2 regions of the Bradyrhizobium sp. HKCCYLRH2015 genome follow, and region 2 is predicted to be linked to the other one. Evidence: riboswitches for the same ligand, from Rfam matches in the RefSeq annotation. Region 2 holds a riboswitch; the other holds the start of a gene.
The links. Region 2 has a riboswitch for S-adenosylmethionine ahead of ACQR1H_RS25145 (O-succinylhomoserine sulfhydrylase). Riboswitches for the same ligand answer to the same signal wherever they lie in the genome.
Positions count from the first base shown of each region.

Region 1: another riboswitch for S-adenosylmethionine. It lies ahead of metX (homoserine O-acetyltransferase MetX); the one in region 2 lies ahead of ACQR1H_RS25145 (O-succinylhomoserine sulfhydrylase).

Region 1 covers NZ_JBNPUO010000019.1:7,039-14,437, forward strand. Annotated here, with positions in the region: gene ACQR1H_RS32795 (DUF2125 domain-containing protein) at 1-126, shown strand, start outside; gene ACQR1H_RS32800 (prephenate/arogenate dehydrogenase family protein) at 129-1,064, opposite strand; gene hisC (histidinol-phosphate transaminase) at 1,061-2,158, opposite strand; gene ACQR1H_RS32810 (chorismate mutase) at 2,196-3,029, opposite strand; SAM riboswitch at 3,225-3,304, shown strand; gene metX (homoserine O-acetyltransferase MetX) at 3,387-4,640, shown strand; gene metW (methionine biosynthesis protein MetW) at 4,644-5,306, shown strand; partial or broken gene ACQR1H_RS32825 (GIY-YIG nuclease family protein) at 5,366-5,700, shown strand; gene ACQR1H_RS32830 (ATP-grasp domain-containing protein) at 6,553-7,399, shown strand, end outside.
Region 2 covers NZ_JBNPUO010000010.1:20,616-28,014, forward strand. Annotated here, with positions in the region: gene ACQR1H_RS25130 (SRPBCC family protein) at 1-57, shown strand, start outside; gene ACQR1H_RS25135 (MATE family efflux transporter) at 62-1,540, opposite strand; gene ACQR1H_RS25140 (2'-deoxycytidine 5'-triphosphate deaminase) at 1,669-2,775, opposite strand; SAM riboswitch at 2,882-2,961, shown strand; gene ACQR1H_RS25145 (O-succinylhomoserine sulfhydrylase) at 3,038-4,261, shown strand; gene ACQR1H_RS25150 (GDSL-type esterase/lipase family protein) at 4,394-5,554, opposite strand; gene ACQR1H_RS25155 (SGNH/GDSL hydrolase family protein) at 5,568-6,326, opposite strand; gene ACQR1H_RS25160 (OpgC domain-containing protein) at 6,326-7,399, opposite strand, start outside.

The sequences.
Region 1 (7,399 bases), on a different contig from region 2:
ATCAATGCGCTCGGCAAGGAGGCCACCCTCGAAGGCCGCAAGGCGCGGACCTTCCCGCTGCGGTTCTCCGATGGCGTCGTCGTGCTCGGTCCGTTCAAGGTCGCCCGCGTCCCTCCGCTGTTCTGACCTCAGTTCTTCTTCAACTGCGGCAGCGGCCGGCCGAAATCCGGCGCCGCCGAATCCTGGCCGATATCGACGATGCCGCGGCGGATCGCGCGCGTGCGGGTGAAGTGATCGAACAGCGCCTCGCCGTCGCCGCGCCGGATCGCCCGCGTCAGCTTCGACAGGTCCTCGGTGAAGGTGCCAAGCATGTCGAGCACGGCATCCTTGTTGCTCAGGAAGATGTCGCGCCACATCGTCGGATCGGAGGCGGCGATGCGGGTGAAGTCGCGGAAGCCGCCGGCGGAGAATTTGATCACTTCGGACTCGGTCACCTGCGCCAGCTCGTCGGCGGTGCCGACGATGGTGTAGGCGATCAGATGCGGCAGGTGGCTGGTGATCGCGAGCACGCGGTCGTGATGGTCCGGCGTCATGATCTCGACCTTGGCGCCGAGCGCCGTCCAGAACGCACGCAGACGATCGATCGCGCCGGCATCGACGCCGTCGGGCGGCGTCAGGATGCACCAGCGGTTGATGAACAGCTCGGCGAAGCCGGAATCGGGGCCGGAATTCTCGGTGCCGGCCACGGGATGGGCCGGCACGAAGTGGACGTTCGCCGGAAGATGCGGCGCCATGTCGCGCACGATCGCGCCTTTCACCGAGCCAACGTCGGAGACGACGGCGCCCGGCTTCAGATGCGGCGCGATCTCGGCCGCAACCGGACCGCAGGCGCCGACGGGAATGCAGAGGATGACGAGATCGGCGTCTTTGACCGCCTCTTCATTGCTCGCGACGACGCGGTCGACGACGCCGAGCTCGGCGACACGCGCGCGCGTCTTCTCCGAGCGCGCCGTGGTGACGATCTCGCCGGCCACGCCCTGCAGCCGCGCCGCGCGCGCGATCGAGCCGCCGATCAGGCCGAAGCCGATCAGCGCGACGCGTTCGAATCGCCCCGCGACGCTCATGTCGCCCTCATGAATTCGCTGAGAGCCTCCACGACTAGACGATTGGCCTCCTCGGTGCCGATCGTCATGCGCAACGCGTTCGGCAGCTTGTAGTTGGCGAGCGCGCGCAGCACGAGGCCGCGCCGGGTCAGGAATTCGTCGGCCTCGACCGCGGTCTTGCCCTTGTCGGTCGGGAAGTGGATCAGGATGAAATTGGTGACACTCGGCGTCACCTTCAGCCCAAGCTTGCCGATCTCCTCGGTCAGCCAGTTGCGCCACGTTTCCGTGTGCGTCTTCGACATCTGCTGATGCGCGGTGTCCTCGATCGCGGCGACCGCCGCGAGCATCGCCGGCGAGGAAACGTTGAACGGCCCGCGGATGCGGTTGATCGCATCGACGATATGCGCCGGGCCGAACATCCAGCCAACGCGGAGCGCCGCGAGCCCGTGGATCTTCGAGAACGTATGGGTGACCACGGTGTTCTCGGTCGTGGCGACCAGCTCGAGCCCGAACTCATAGTCGTTGCGCGAGACGTAATCGGCATAGGCGGCGTCGAGCACCAGCACGACCTGCGACGGCAGGCCGGCGCGCAGCCGCTTGACCTCGTCGAACGGGATGTAGGTGCCGGTCGGGTTGTTCGGGTTGGCGAGCCAGACCAGCTTGGTGCGCGGCGTCACCGCGGCAAGGATGGCGTCGACGTCGGTGCGATACTCCGTCTCCGCGGCAACCACGTTCCTGGCGCCGCAGGCCATGGTCGCGATCGGATAGACCAGGAAGCCGTGCGCGGTGGAGATCGCCTCGTCGCCTTGGCCGAGAAAGGTGTGTGCCAGCAGATTGAGGATCTCGTCGGAGCCGGCGCCGCAGACGATGCGGTCGGGATCGAGGCCGTAGGTGCGGCCGATTGCCTGGCGCAGCACCCGTGAAGTCCCTTCCGGATAATCTTCCAGGTGAGTGGCCGCACTCTTGAATGCCTCGATCGCCCTCGGCGAGGGGCCGAACGGGGTCTCATTGGCCGACAGTTTGAAAACCTTGCGGCCCGGCTCCGGCTGGGGACTCTTGCCCGGTGTATAGGGCGCGATATCGAGGATGCCGGGGTTCGGCACGGGGCGGTTCATCGTCAACTCCGGAAAATCATCACTGGCGCGGGGCGTCTCAGCTCGGAACCGTATAGCGTTTCGCATGGCCGCCGACGAGGGCGGCGGAGCGTACCGAGGCGCCCGCCGCGATCAGGGCAGCCCTGATCTTGTCGAGGTTCGACGGCGACTCGATCGATACCAGCAGTGCGGCGCCGTCGAAGGCGGTATCGGGCACCGCGATGACGTCGGCGAGCGGCGACAGCGCCCGCGACACCTGCGCATTCCAGCCGGAGACGCGGATGCTCCAGGTCTCGACCTCGAGCACCAGCGCATCGTCGGCGACGCGCGACACCGCGAACACCGGCAGCGCGGCGGGATGGTCGGCGCGCTCGATGAACGGCATCCGCGCGATGATCTTTGGCGCGCCCACGGGCTCGAGCGTGATCCACCACGGCGTATGGCCGGAGGTCGTCGACACCAGCGCGAGATCGCCCTTCGAGCGCGCCACAGCCTCGACCGCGGCTTGCGCGCTGAAATGCGGCACGTAGGGCACCACGAATCCGAAATGGAACCGGGCGGAATCGCGCATCGCGGATTCGCCGACCGACACGTCGGCGTGAACCGAGAACGGCGCCTGCACATAGGTGAAGGTCGAGACGATCACGCGCCAGATCCCCTCGACGGTGTCGAGCGGCAGGATGCCGCGATGGCGCTGCACCAGGCGGCGCATCATGTCGGCCTCGCGCGCGGGCCTGAACGCCGAGCCGACCTCCTGGGTCTTCTTGACCTTGATCAGCCGGTCGATGATGTCGGCCCTGTTCATCAGCAACTGATGGACCTGCTCATCGATGGCATCGATCTCCTTGCGCAGATCGGCGAGCGAGGGCGGGGCGGGCGGCGGGTTCGACATGGTCCGTGTCACTCTTCGCGAGGCCACGGGAAAACCTGCGGCCAAAGGAACGGATGCCGTTCTCTCCGATGCCGCGGACCTGCGCAACAGCAAGTTTACCTTGCGCCATCCAGGCTTGGCTGACCTGCGGCGGAGCGCCCGACCAACGGTCAACCCCAGCTTGCCTTGACGAATAGCGCCCGCGGGACTAGTTTCTGCCCGTTCCGTGGTCATTTGAGCCGGCCGGCTTGCAGCCACGTTAAAAAACTCGCTAAACAGGCCGGGGACGTTATCGATCCCGGCCGAACCCCAGTTCAGGCCGGGTTTTTCATGGCCTGATGTGTCACGTGGTTCGGGAGCCCTGGCCGGATGGCTGGGGTGAGAGACATGACAGGTCTGACGCCGAAGTCCAAATCTGCGACGTCCAAATCTGCGACGCCTACATCCGCGTTGCGCACGGTCGCGCCCGACGAGCGCTCGCACGAGGTCGATCATCCGAGCTCGCCGGTGGCGCAGTTCGGCGCCGACAAGCCGCTCAGGCTCGAGTGCGGCGTCGACCTGTCGCCGTTCCAGATCGCCTACCAGACCTACGGCGAGCTCAATGCCGACCGGTCGAACGCGGTGCTGGTCTGCCACGCGCTGACCGGCGACCAGCACGTCGCCAACCGCCATCCCGTCACCGGCAAGCCCGGCTGGTGGGAGACGCTGGTCGGCCCCGGCCGCCCGCTCGATCCCGGCCGCTATTTCATCATCTGCTCCAACGTGATCGGCGGCTGCATGGGCTCGACCGGGCCGGCCTCGCTGAACCCCGCCACCGGCAAGGTGTGGGGGCTCGATTTCCCGATCATCACCATCCCCGACATGGTCCGCGCGCAGGCGATGCTGATCGACCATCTCGGCATCGACACGCTGTTCGCCGTGGTCGGCGGCTCGATGGGCGGCATGCAGGCGCTGCAATGGACGGTGGCCTATCCGCAGCGCGTGTTCGCCAATCTCGCGATCGCCTGCGCGACGCGCCACTCGGCGCAGAACATCGCCTTCCACGAGCTCGGCCGCCAGGCGGTGATGGCCGATCCCGACTGGGATCACGGCCGTTACGCCGACAAGGGCACGCATCCGCATCGCGGCCTGGCTGTGGCGCGCATGGCTGCGCACATCACCTACCTCTCCGACGCCGCCTTGCATCGCAAGTTCGGCCGCCGCATGCAGGACCGCGAGCTGCCGACGTTCTCCTTCGACGCCGATTTCCAGGTCGAGAGCTACCTGCGCTACCAGGGATCGTCCTTCGTCGAGCGCTTTGACGCCAACTCCTATCTCTATCTGACGCGGGCGATGGATTATTTCGACATCGCCGGCGACCATGACGGCGTGCTGGCGGCGGCGTTTCGCGGCATCAAGACCCGTTTTTGCGTGGTGTCGTTCACCAGCGACTGGCTGTTTCCGACTGCGGAGTCGCGCGCGCTGGTGCATGCGCTCAACGCCTCCAGCGCGCGGGTGTCGTTCGCCGAGATCGAGACCGACCGGGGCCACGACGCGTTCCTGCTCGATGTCCCCGAGTTCTTCGAGATCGCCAGCGCGTTTCTCGATTCCGCCGGCAAGGCGCGCGGGCTTGCCCATGCGAAGGGAGACTGAGCCATGAGCATGCAGGGTGTGCTGCCGCTGAACGGCTTCACTGGCGGCGAGGTGCTGGCCTATCGGCCTGATCATCTGCTGGTCGCCGGCATGGTCGAGCGCGGCTCCAAGGTGCTCGACATCGGCTGCGGCGATGGCGATCTGCTGCAACTGCTGGAAAGCCGCGGCATCGACGGCCGCGGCATCGAGCTGTCCCGCGAGGGCGTCAACCATTGCGTCGCCAAGGGGCTCGCGGTGGTGCAGGGCGACGCCGATACGGATCTCGTCGATTATCCGGACGACGCGTTCGACTACGTGATTCTCTCGCAGACCCTGCAGGCGACGCGGCAGCCCAAGGTCGTGCTGGAGAACCTGCTGCGCATCGGCCGCCGCGCCATCGTCACCTTTCCGAATTTCGGCTTCTGGCGGCTGCGGCTGCAGTTGCTGGTCGGTGGCCACATGCCGCGCACCGACAATCTGCCCTTCACCTGGTACGACACGCCGAACATTCATTTCTGCACCATCAAGGACTTCGTGCAGCTCTGCGACGAGATCGGCGTCAAGATGGAGCGCGCCGTCGCCCTCGATAGTTACGGCCGTCCCCTGCGCGTCGCCATGCCCTGGTGGTTCTGGAACATGTTCGGCGAGCAGGGGGTGTTTCTGCTGAGCAGGGGTGAGCGGCGGTAGGGAACCGAGCGCAGCCCCGGGGTGCTGCCGAAGTTTGGTCCTCGCTCTCTCCCCACGTCATGGCCGGGCTTGTCCCGGCCATCCACGTCTTGCAGTATGACGACATGGCGAGCGGCTACGTGTATTTCATGACCAATCGTCCGAATGGCACGCTGTACGTCGGTGTGACCAGTGATCTCGTGCGCCGGGTGTATCAGCACCGATCTGGCCTCGTCGACGGCTTCACTAAGCGATATGGTTTGAAGCGGCTCGTTTACTTCGAAGTCTTCGACGACATTCAGAGCGCGATCCAGCGCAGCACAACATCAAGCATTGGTCACGTGCCTGGAAGGTCGGGCTGATCATTGCAACTAATCCAGATTGGGACGATCTCTTCGATACGATCACAATGTAAATCGTATTTGCGGAGCGACGTGGATGGCCGGGACAAGCCCGGCCATGACGAGCTTAGGGTTGGCGGTTTCCACTTTTCAAAGAGCGGTTAGTCTGAGACATGCTGCCTTATCCTCGCGGCGCATCCGCGCCCGAGCTTTGCGTCACGCGTCGCCTCCGGATAACGCAGAGGCGCAGGGAAGGCCGGATGCTGGCCGCACCCATGGCCCGCCTGCGGAAAAATGCAGGCGGCAGGAACCACAGGTACGAGCCGGAACACCCGGCCTTCCCTGCGCGATGGTTGAACGGCTGCTTCGCGTTCTCCCCGGTGCGCCGGCTTTCTGGCCACCGTCGTCCGCGTGATGCAGAGCACCACAACGAACTTGACATCAGCGTCGGGATGCCAGGACCGCGCGACTTGACCGTGCGCATCGGAATTGTTCGTCCGCGCGGGCAATCCCACGCGCAATCCGACACGCCCATCGCATCCCACACTCAGCGTTCGTGACGACCGCGATACGCCGCTCTTGCTGTGAGGCGGGACGCGCGGAAATCTGCGCCTGAGTTGCCCGACGGCGCAAGGACTTTCGTGCGACGAACTAACACGACGGGCAATTCGTGCATGAGCGTCATGCGCGATCTGCCCGTCGTGCGGACATCACGCGCATTCTCCCTGTCACCAACATCACGCGGCGTTGGCAGGTCGATCCCGGACTCTCCGAACCGATGCGCCGCGTTTAATCATCGCTGATGGACGCGGCTCAAGGCTCGCCGAGACCGCGAGCCAAGCACAAACATTGATTTGGCCGCGGTTCGATGCCACCTTTCGCGATCTCCGACACTTCTTCTCTTCAGGAACGTGAGGCGATCTGGGATGCGCGTCCTGCTGTCGGAAGGATCAGGTCTCACGTCGCGTCAGGTCGCCGGGCGCCTCGGCGCGCTCGGACATGAGGTCGAGATCCTGTCCTCGACGCGGATCTGCCTGTCGCGCTTCACCCGGCATGTGCGGGCTGTTCACGCCGTGCCGCGGTTCGGACGCGATCCGTTCGGATGGCTCGCCGCGGCAGAACGCATTGCAGCCGAGCGAAAGGTCGATCTGCTGTTTCCGACGCAGGAACAGGTGACGGTGCTCTCGGCAAGATTGCCGCAGCTCCGGGTCGCGACGATCGTGCCGCCGTTCAAAAGTCTCGCGCGGGTTCAGGACAAGATATCGGCCTTTCATACGCTCGAGGCCGCCGGAGTGCCACAGCCGCCCACGACGATGGTCTCGCGGATCGAGGATCTCCGTGACGTCGCAGCCTATCCCGTTTTTCTGAAGCGCCCCGTCAGCACGGCAAGCTCGGGCGTCCGCAGGGCGCGAAACGCCGCCGAGCTCAATGCAGCCGCGCGCGAGCTTGGACTTGGTGACGGCTCGGCGTTGATTGTCCAGTCCGAGGTGGCAGGGCCGCTCGCAATGGTGCAGGCCGTTGCCAACCGCGGCCGGCTGGTCGCGCATCATGCCTGCCTTCGCGTGCGCGAGGGCGTCGGTGGCGGAGCGTCGCTGAAGCAGAGCATCGTGCTGCCCGGTCTGGCCGTCATGCTGTCGCGGCTGGTCGCGTTGCTGGATTGGCGCGGTGGGCTGTCGATGGATGTGATCATCGCCGATGGCGGACCGGTCATCATTGATGTCAATCCCCGGCTGGTCGAACCTGCCAACGCCTTCGCGGCGGGTGTGGATCTCG
Region 2 (7,399 bases):
CAGATGGAGCTCGGCGCGCGCGCGATGCAGGACACGTTGGGCAGGCTGCGCGGATAGCGGCTCAGCCGACACGCGCCGGGGGCGGCGCGTGCGCGTCAGGACCGCGTCCGGCCGCCAGCACGGCCGGGCGCAGCTCCAGCGCCGCGGCCGGCTTCGGCCCCCAGCGCGTGAGCATGACGCTCGCGAGCGTCAGCACGCCGAGCAGCACCATCGAGGACGCCGCCAGCATGAAGAAGTCGCCCTCGGTCGCAGCATGGCTCAACAGATAAGAGCCACCTGCGGCGATGAACACGAGCCGCACCGTCTGCGCCAGCACCGGACCGATCACCCTGGCTGCGCCCTGCGAAGAGAAGTACATCGAGATCGCCAGGCCGATGAAGGCATACATCGGCGCGGCGACCTGCAGATAGTGCCGGCCGGCGCCGCGCGCGCTCTCGTCCTGGGTGAAGATGTCGACCCACAATTGTGGGACGATCGCGATCAGCGTCGACAGCGCGCCAACCGACGCGAACGACACCAGCCCCGCCGTCCAGGCGATGCGGCGGGCGCGCGCGATTCGCTGCGCGCCGATCGCCATGCCGACCATCGGCACCGAGGCCATGCCGACGGAGAAGGCGACCGTGGTCATCATAAATTCGAGCCGCGCGCCGATGCCGTAGCCGGCGAGCACCGCGGTGCCGAACGACGCCAGCATATGCGTGAAGATCGCGATCGACAGCACGGATTGCAGCGGCGAGAAGCAGGCGACGGCGCCGACCTTGAGAATGTCGGCGAACATCGCGCCGCTGATCCTGAGGCCGCGCAGCTTCGGCCGGACGCGCGCGCGCCCCGAAAATAGGTACCAGCCCATCACCGAGATGCTGACGCAGAACGCCAGCAGCGCGCCGGCGGCGACGCCGCGCATACCGAGCCCGAGGACCAGGCTGAGCGTGCCGCCCAGCACGATCTGCAGCATCGCCGAGCTCAGGATCATGAACGACGGCAGCTTCATGTTGCCGGTGCCGCGCAGGATGCCGGCCATCGAGTTCATCAGCCAGGGCAGGATCGCGCCGCCGAAGAAGATCTGCAGATAGGCCGTGGCATGGCTCAGCACCGCGCCGCGGCCGCCGAGCAACTCCAGCAAGGCCGGGCCGAACACCAGCATGCCGATCATGAAGGTCGCGCCGAACAGCAGCGCGATCAGCAGCGCATGCGAGGCGAGCGTCGAGGCGCGATCGGTGTCGCCGGCGCCCAGCGCCCGCGCGATCGCCGAGGCCACACCGCCGCCCATCGCGCCGCCGGACATCGTCATGGTCAGGATCACCAGCGGAAACACCAGCGCCATCGCCGCCAGCGCCTCGATGCCGAGCCGGCCGATATAGGAGGTCTCGGCAATGACGACGCAGGTGCCGGCCGTGTTGGCGATGATGTTCGGCCAGGCCAGCGACAGCAGCGTGCGCAGAATGGGGCCGTCGACGAGCTTATTCCGCATCGGCTTCTCGGGGGGCGGCAATGCACGCCCCTCGCCGACCGGATTGTCGGCCAGGCCGATCTCGGACATCTCAGCTCCCCGCTCGGCCGCGCAGGTCGCGGCCGTCTTGTCGTTCGATTGCTTTCGCTTTCCTAGCACGGCGCTGGCGCGCGCCCTGTGCGGCAGGCGCATTGGGGGTGCGCGGCAGACGCAGCCGGCTAGAAGCGGAAGTGCTTGGAAAGCTTCAGGCCCTGGGCCTGGTAGTTGGAGCCGATGCGGCTGCCATACATCGCGTTGGGACGCGCCAGCATCTTCTCGTAGACCAGGCGGCCGACGATCTGGCCGTGCTCGAGGATGAACGGCACCTCGCGCGAGCGCACCTCGAGCACCGCGCGCGAGCCCTGCCCGCCGGCGCCGGCATAGCCGAAGCCGGGATCGAAGAAGCCGGCATAGTGGACGCGGAATTCGCCGACCAGCGGATCGAACGGCACCATCTCCGCGGCGTAGTCCGGCGGCACCTGCACGGCTTCCTTCGAGGCCAGGATGTAGAACTCGCCGGGATCGAGGATGAGGCTGCCGTCGGGCCGTGCCTTGATCGGCTCCCAGAACTCCTCGACCGGATAGCCGGCGCGGCGGTCGACGTCGACGACGCCGGTATGGCGCTTGGCGCGGTAGCCGACATAGCCGTTCGCATTGCTGCCGGACAGGTCGACGGACAGCGCGACGCCGCCGGCGAGATCCGCATCATCGCGATCGACCAGCCGCTCGGCCTGGTGCAGCGCGATCAATTCGTCCTCCGACAGGACCGCGTCGCGATAGCGGAAGCGAACCTGGGACAGCCGCGAGCCCTCGCGCAACAGGACCGGAAACGTCTTCGGGCTGATCTCGGCATAGAGCGGGCCGTGGTAGCCGGCGCCGATCATGTCGAAGCGTCGCGTGCCGTCGGCGATCACGCGCGTGAACACGTCGAGCCGCCCGGTCGAGCTCTTCGGATTGGCGGCAGCGACGATGTCCTTCGGCAGCGCCAGGCTCTCCAGCAGCGGCACGATGTAGACGCAGTTGGTCTCCAGAACCGCGCCGTCGGCGAGCGCGAACTCGTGCAGCTTCAATTCGTCGATGCGCTCGGCGACGGTCGATCCCGGCCCCGGCAGAAAGCTCGCGCGCACCCTGTAGGCGACGTCGCCGAGCCGCAGGTCCAAGCTCGCCGGCTGGATCTGGCTCTCGACGAAATCATATTCGGGAATGATCAGGCCGGCCTCCGCCATCGCCACGATCATGCGATCGGGGAGGATGCCGTGGGCGTCGGCGGGAAGCGAAAACGGCAAGACCTGATCCTTTGCCGGAATGGCGGCTATGCGAGCCAATATAGGGTCTTTTGACCGGTTATCCGATGGCCGGCTTGACGGAAAGGCCGGTTGCGACTATGAGCACCACTTATCCCGTGGTGATTTGAGCCGGCCGGCTTGCAGCCACGTTAAATAAGTCGCTAAACAGGCCGGGGACGAATGTGATCCCGGCCGTGAGGAGTTTTCCCAGGCCGGTTTTTTTGTGCCCATCGCCAGCAGCGGTGGTCACGATGGAGGTCACATGTCCAATTCTCCTGCGTCGAAGTCCCCCGCGAAGGCCCCGGCGTCGTTCGCTCACTACCGTCCCGAAACCCGGCTGGTGCATTCCGGCACCTTGCGCTCCGAATTCGGCGAGACCGCCGAGGCGCTCTATCTCACGCAAGGTTTCGTCTACGCCACCGCCGAGGAGTGCGAGGCGCGCTTCAAGGGCGAGGATCCCGGCTTCATCTATTCGCGCTTCTCCAATCCGACCACGGCGATGTTCGAGCGCCGCATGATCGAGCTCGAGGGCGCCGAGGCCTGCCGCTCGGCCGCCACCGGCATGGCCGCCGTCACCACCGCGATCCTGGCCCCCCTGCGGGCCGGCGATCACGTCGTCGCGGCGAAGGCGCTGTTCGGCTCGTGCCGCTACGTGGTCGAGGATCTCCTGCCGCGCTACGGTATCGAGTCGACGCTGGTCGATGGGCTCGATCTCGACCAGTGGCAGAAGGCGGTCAGGCCGAACACCAAGAGCTTCTTCCTCGAGAGCCCGACCAATCCGACGCTCGACGTGATGGACATTCCCGCGATCGCCGAGATCGCGCACGCCCATGGCGCGCGGCTGATCGTCGACAACGTGTTCGCCACGCCGATCTGGCAGAGCCCGCTCGCGCTCGGCGCGGACGTCGTCGTCTACTCCGCGACAAAGCACATCGACGGCCAGGGCCGCTGCCTCGGCGGCGTGATCCTGTCGTCGGAGGCGTTCATTGCAGAGCACATCCACAATTTCATGCGCCAGACCGGCCCGTCGATCTCGCCGTTCAACGCCTGGGTCTTGCTCAAGGGCCTGGAGACGCTCGCGGTGCGCGTGCGCGCGCAGACTGAGACCGCCGGCAAGGTCGCCGATTTTCTCGCCGCGCATCCGAAGATCTCGCGGCTGATCTATCCCGGACGCGAGGACCATCCGCAGGCGGCGACGGTCAAGAAGCAGATGCGCGCCGGCTCGACCCTGGTCGGCTTCGAGGTGAAGGGCGGCAAGGCGGCGGCGTTCCGTATGCTCAACGGATTGAGGCTCGCGCGCATCTCCAACAATCTCGGCGACGCCAAGACGCTGGTCACGCATCCCGCAACGACCACGCATCAGCGGCTGACGCCGGACGCGCGCGCCGAGCTCGGCATCAGCGAGGGCTTCATCCGCTTCTCCGCCGGGCTCGAGCATGCCGACGATCTGATCGAGGATCTCGACGCCGCCCTCAGCGCGGCGTAGCGAATGGCGAAGTGAGCGTCGCGAGTAGACCGATCTCATCGCTGCGCGCTACTCGTCATTCCTCATCCGCACATCACCTCCGGATCCCGGGTTCGCTCGCGCGGCGAGCGCCCCGGGATGACGCCCGCGGCGTCACATCGGCCGATAGGTCGGCACCTCGGCCGGCGCGTTGATGCCGAGCTTGACCTGGCCAACCGAGCGGATGATGTCGTCGCCGAGCAGTTGCGCGAAGCAGGCATAACCCCAATCGCTCATATGCAAGCCGTCCGAGATCACGAACTCGTTCATCGGGATCGCCTGCCGCTCGTGCCAGTCGCGCATCACCTCGAAGCGCGGGAAGATGCCGGCGTGATGCAGCTCGGCGATGCGGCCGAGCAGCTTGTTCATGCGACCCGCGCTCTCCTGCCGCTCGTTCACGCGCGGCGAATATTGCAGATCGACCAGCACGACATCGGAGGCTGCGGCCTGGATCTTGGCGACGCCGTCCTCGACCAGCCTGGCGGTCTCGGCCGGATCGAGATCGCGCAGCACGGCATTGGTGCCGACCTGCCAGATCACGAGATCCGGGTGACGGTCGATCACCGACGTCTCGATCCGCTTCATCATCTCCGGCGCATCCTCGCCGCCGACGCCGGCATTGATGACGCTGATGTCGACCATCGGATATTGCCGGCGCAGCTGCGCGGCGAGCCGATTCGGATAGGTGTAGTCCGGCGCGCTTGCGCCATAGCCCTGCGTCGACGATGAGCCGAAGGCGACGATCACGATCGGCAGGCCGGAGGCGAGCTTGTTGGCGACGTGCGGCAGCGAAATGAAATTCTTCTTCGCGACGCCCTTCGGCGCCAGGCATGGCACGCGGTTGAAGATGTCGGTGGCCGATTTGGCGACCTGCTTGACCTTGTCGATCGCCCGCTCGGTGATGCTGCGCGATTGCGGCGGCGTGGCCGCGACGGCCTGCCCGGCTGCGGCCGGCGGCTGTGCATCGGTCATGGCCGGCGCAGTCGTCGCCGCAGGCGGCGCGGTCGTGGCCGCCGGGCGCACCGCGGCGATCGGCCCGCGCACCTGATCGTTCGCCTGCGCCAATGTGACGTGTCCGATGCTAGGTCGCAGCTCGCTGATCAGCGGAGTCTTCGGACCGGAGCTCTCCACATCGGACAGCGCGGCGGGTGCAGCCGGCGCTGCGCTCTGCGCCCGTACCGTCTGCGGGCTCAGCGCGAGGGCGATGGCAATGACCGCAACGGCCGAAAGCTTCTCCCATGTCCCGGATACGCGGTGACACTCATTCGACGTCATGAACGACATAATCCTAGTTCTGCTGCGCCGGCCCGATATGCGCCGCGTCGATGATGAACTTCGACAGCGCCCGGCCGATGCAGTCATGAACCTGCCTGGCCAGCTCGACCCCGTGCGTCGGATTGAACAGGTCGAAATCGCCCTGCTCGTTCCACTGCCGCATGATGGCAAACCGATCGAACAGCGGAATGTCGCGGTGCTGCGCCACCACACGCATGTTGTCGACATAGGGCGGCACGGAGATCAATGTTTCCGTCCGCGGACTGTATTGCAGATTCATCAAGACGACGTCAGCTCCTGCTTTCTGCAGCGTCGCCACACCGTCGTCGACCGCCTGCCGGAACTCATCAGGATCGATCGACCGCATGGCGTCGACCGTGCCGGTCTGCCAGATGACCAAATTAGGCCTTTTTCCTTCCACCAGTTTAACGAGATTGCCCGCGACTTCCTCGGCCGTCTTCTTGGGCTGCAGCTCGATGCTGAGATTGACGGCGACCGCCGGCAGCTTGTCCTTCAGCGCAGCCTGCAGACGGGCGGGGTACGCATTGGCGTCGGAGGTGTTGACGATCGAGGACGAGCGGCTTCCGACGACGAGAATATCGAGTGTGCGGCCGTTCTTGACGGCGTCTGCAACCTTCGGGAGCGGGCTCTCGGTGGTCAGCAGGTAGGCCGGCACCTCACAGTTCTGCGGCGCGTCTTCCGCGCGCGCGGAGGCCGCCAGCGAAACAGCCAGCGCCGCGATACCAAACCTTAACCACGAGACGGACTTCATCAGCCCCCTCCCGCCAGATCGGCGTTGCTGCGCGCACCTTTTCGCGCGGCGCCCTTATCGGCCTCACGCTTGTACCACGAAATCAACGACGCCACCCCCCACATGATGAGGATGCCGCAAAGGCTGATCACCGCGTGCATCATGGCGCCGCCGGACACTTCGGCAAGGACGAAGTGGCCCGCAAACGCCAGAAATACGCCAAGACAGAAGATCTCGAGCGAGTGTTGCCCACAAACAATCAGCGGGCGCAGCCACGGCGACTTCAACAGCGGCCAATCCTTGCGCAGATAGTGCACGGTGAGTGCTGCGAGTGCGAGGAAATGCGCGAAGCGCAACACGTCAAGGTCGGTCTTGTCGATCGGATACATCCACTGCTCGATTCGGCGCGGCATCAGATGGCCGAGCTGCGGGATGTACCAGGTCAGGGTCACGCAGAACGCCGCGACCAGATAGGCGACGCAGAGCCCGAGCGTGATCGGCGAGTTGATGATGCGCGACATGCGATGAGCACCGCCGAGCGCGCACCACGCACCGAACACGAACAGGAGCTGCCAGGCGAACGGGTTGAACGCCCAGAAGCCGTTCGGATAGGCCGTCAGATAGAGATCGAGCTCCCAGGTGAGTGCGTAGAGAACGACCGAGAGCCCGAGCGTGACATCCGGACGCCAGCGCATCAGCCACAGGATCAGCGGCAGGAACAGCATCAGCACGATGTAGAGCGGCAGCACGTCCATGTTGACGGGGCGGAAGCGCAGGATCAGCGCCTGCACGATGGTCACGTCCGGCTGCTTGAGAAAATCCATGATCCCCATCTCTTCGGTGTAGAGCGGGTTCTCGAAGCTGGTCGCGACGTAGGAGATCTCGGCGAGGAAGATCGTGAACAGGAAGACATGGGCGACGTAGATCTGCCAGACGCGGCGCAGGATGCGCGCGGTGGCGACGATGAAGCCGGCATCCTGCATCGCCCGGCCATAGACGAATGCCGCCGTGTAGCCGGAGATGAAGATGAAGATCTCGGTGGCGTCGGAGAAGCCGTAGTTGCGGATCGTGAACCAGGTCAGCAGGTTCGGCGG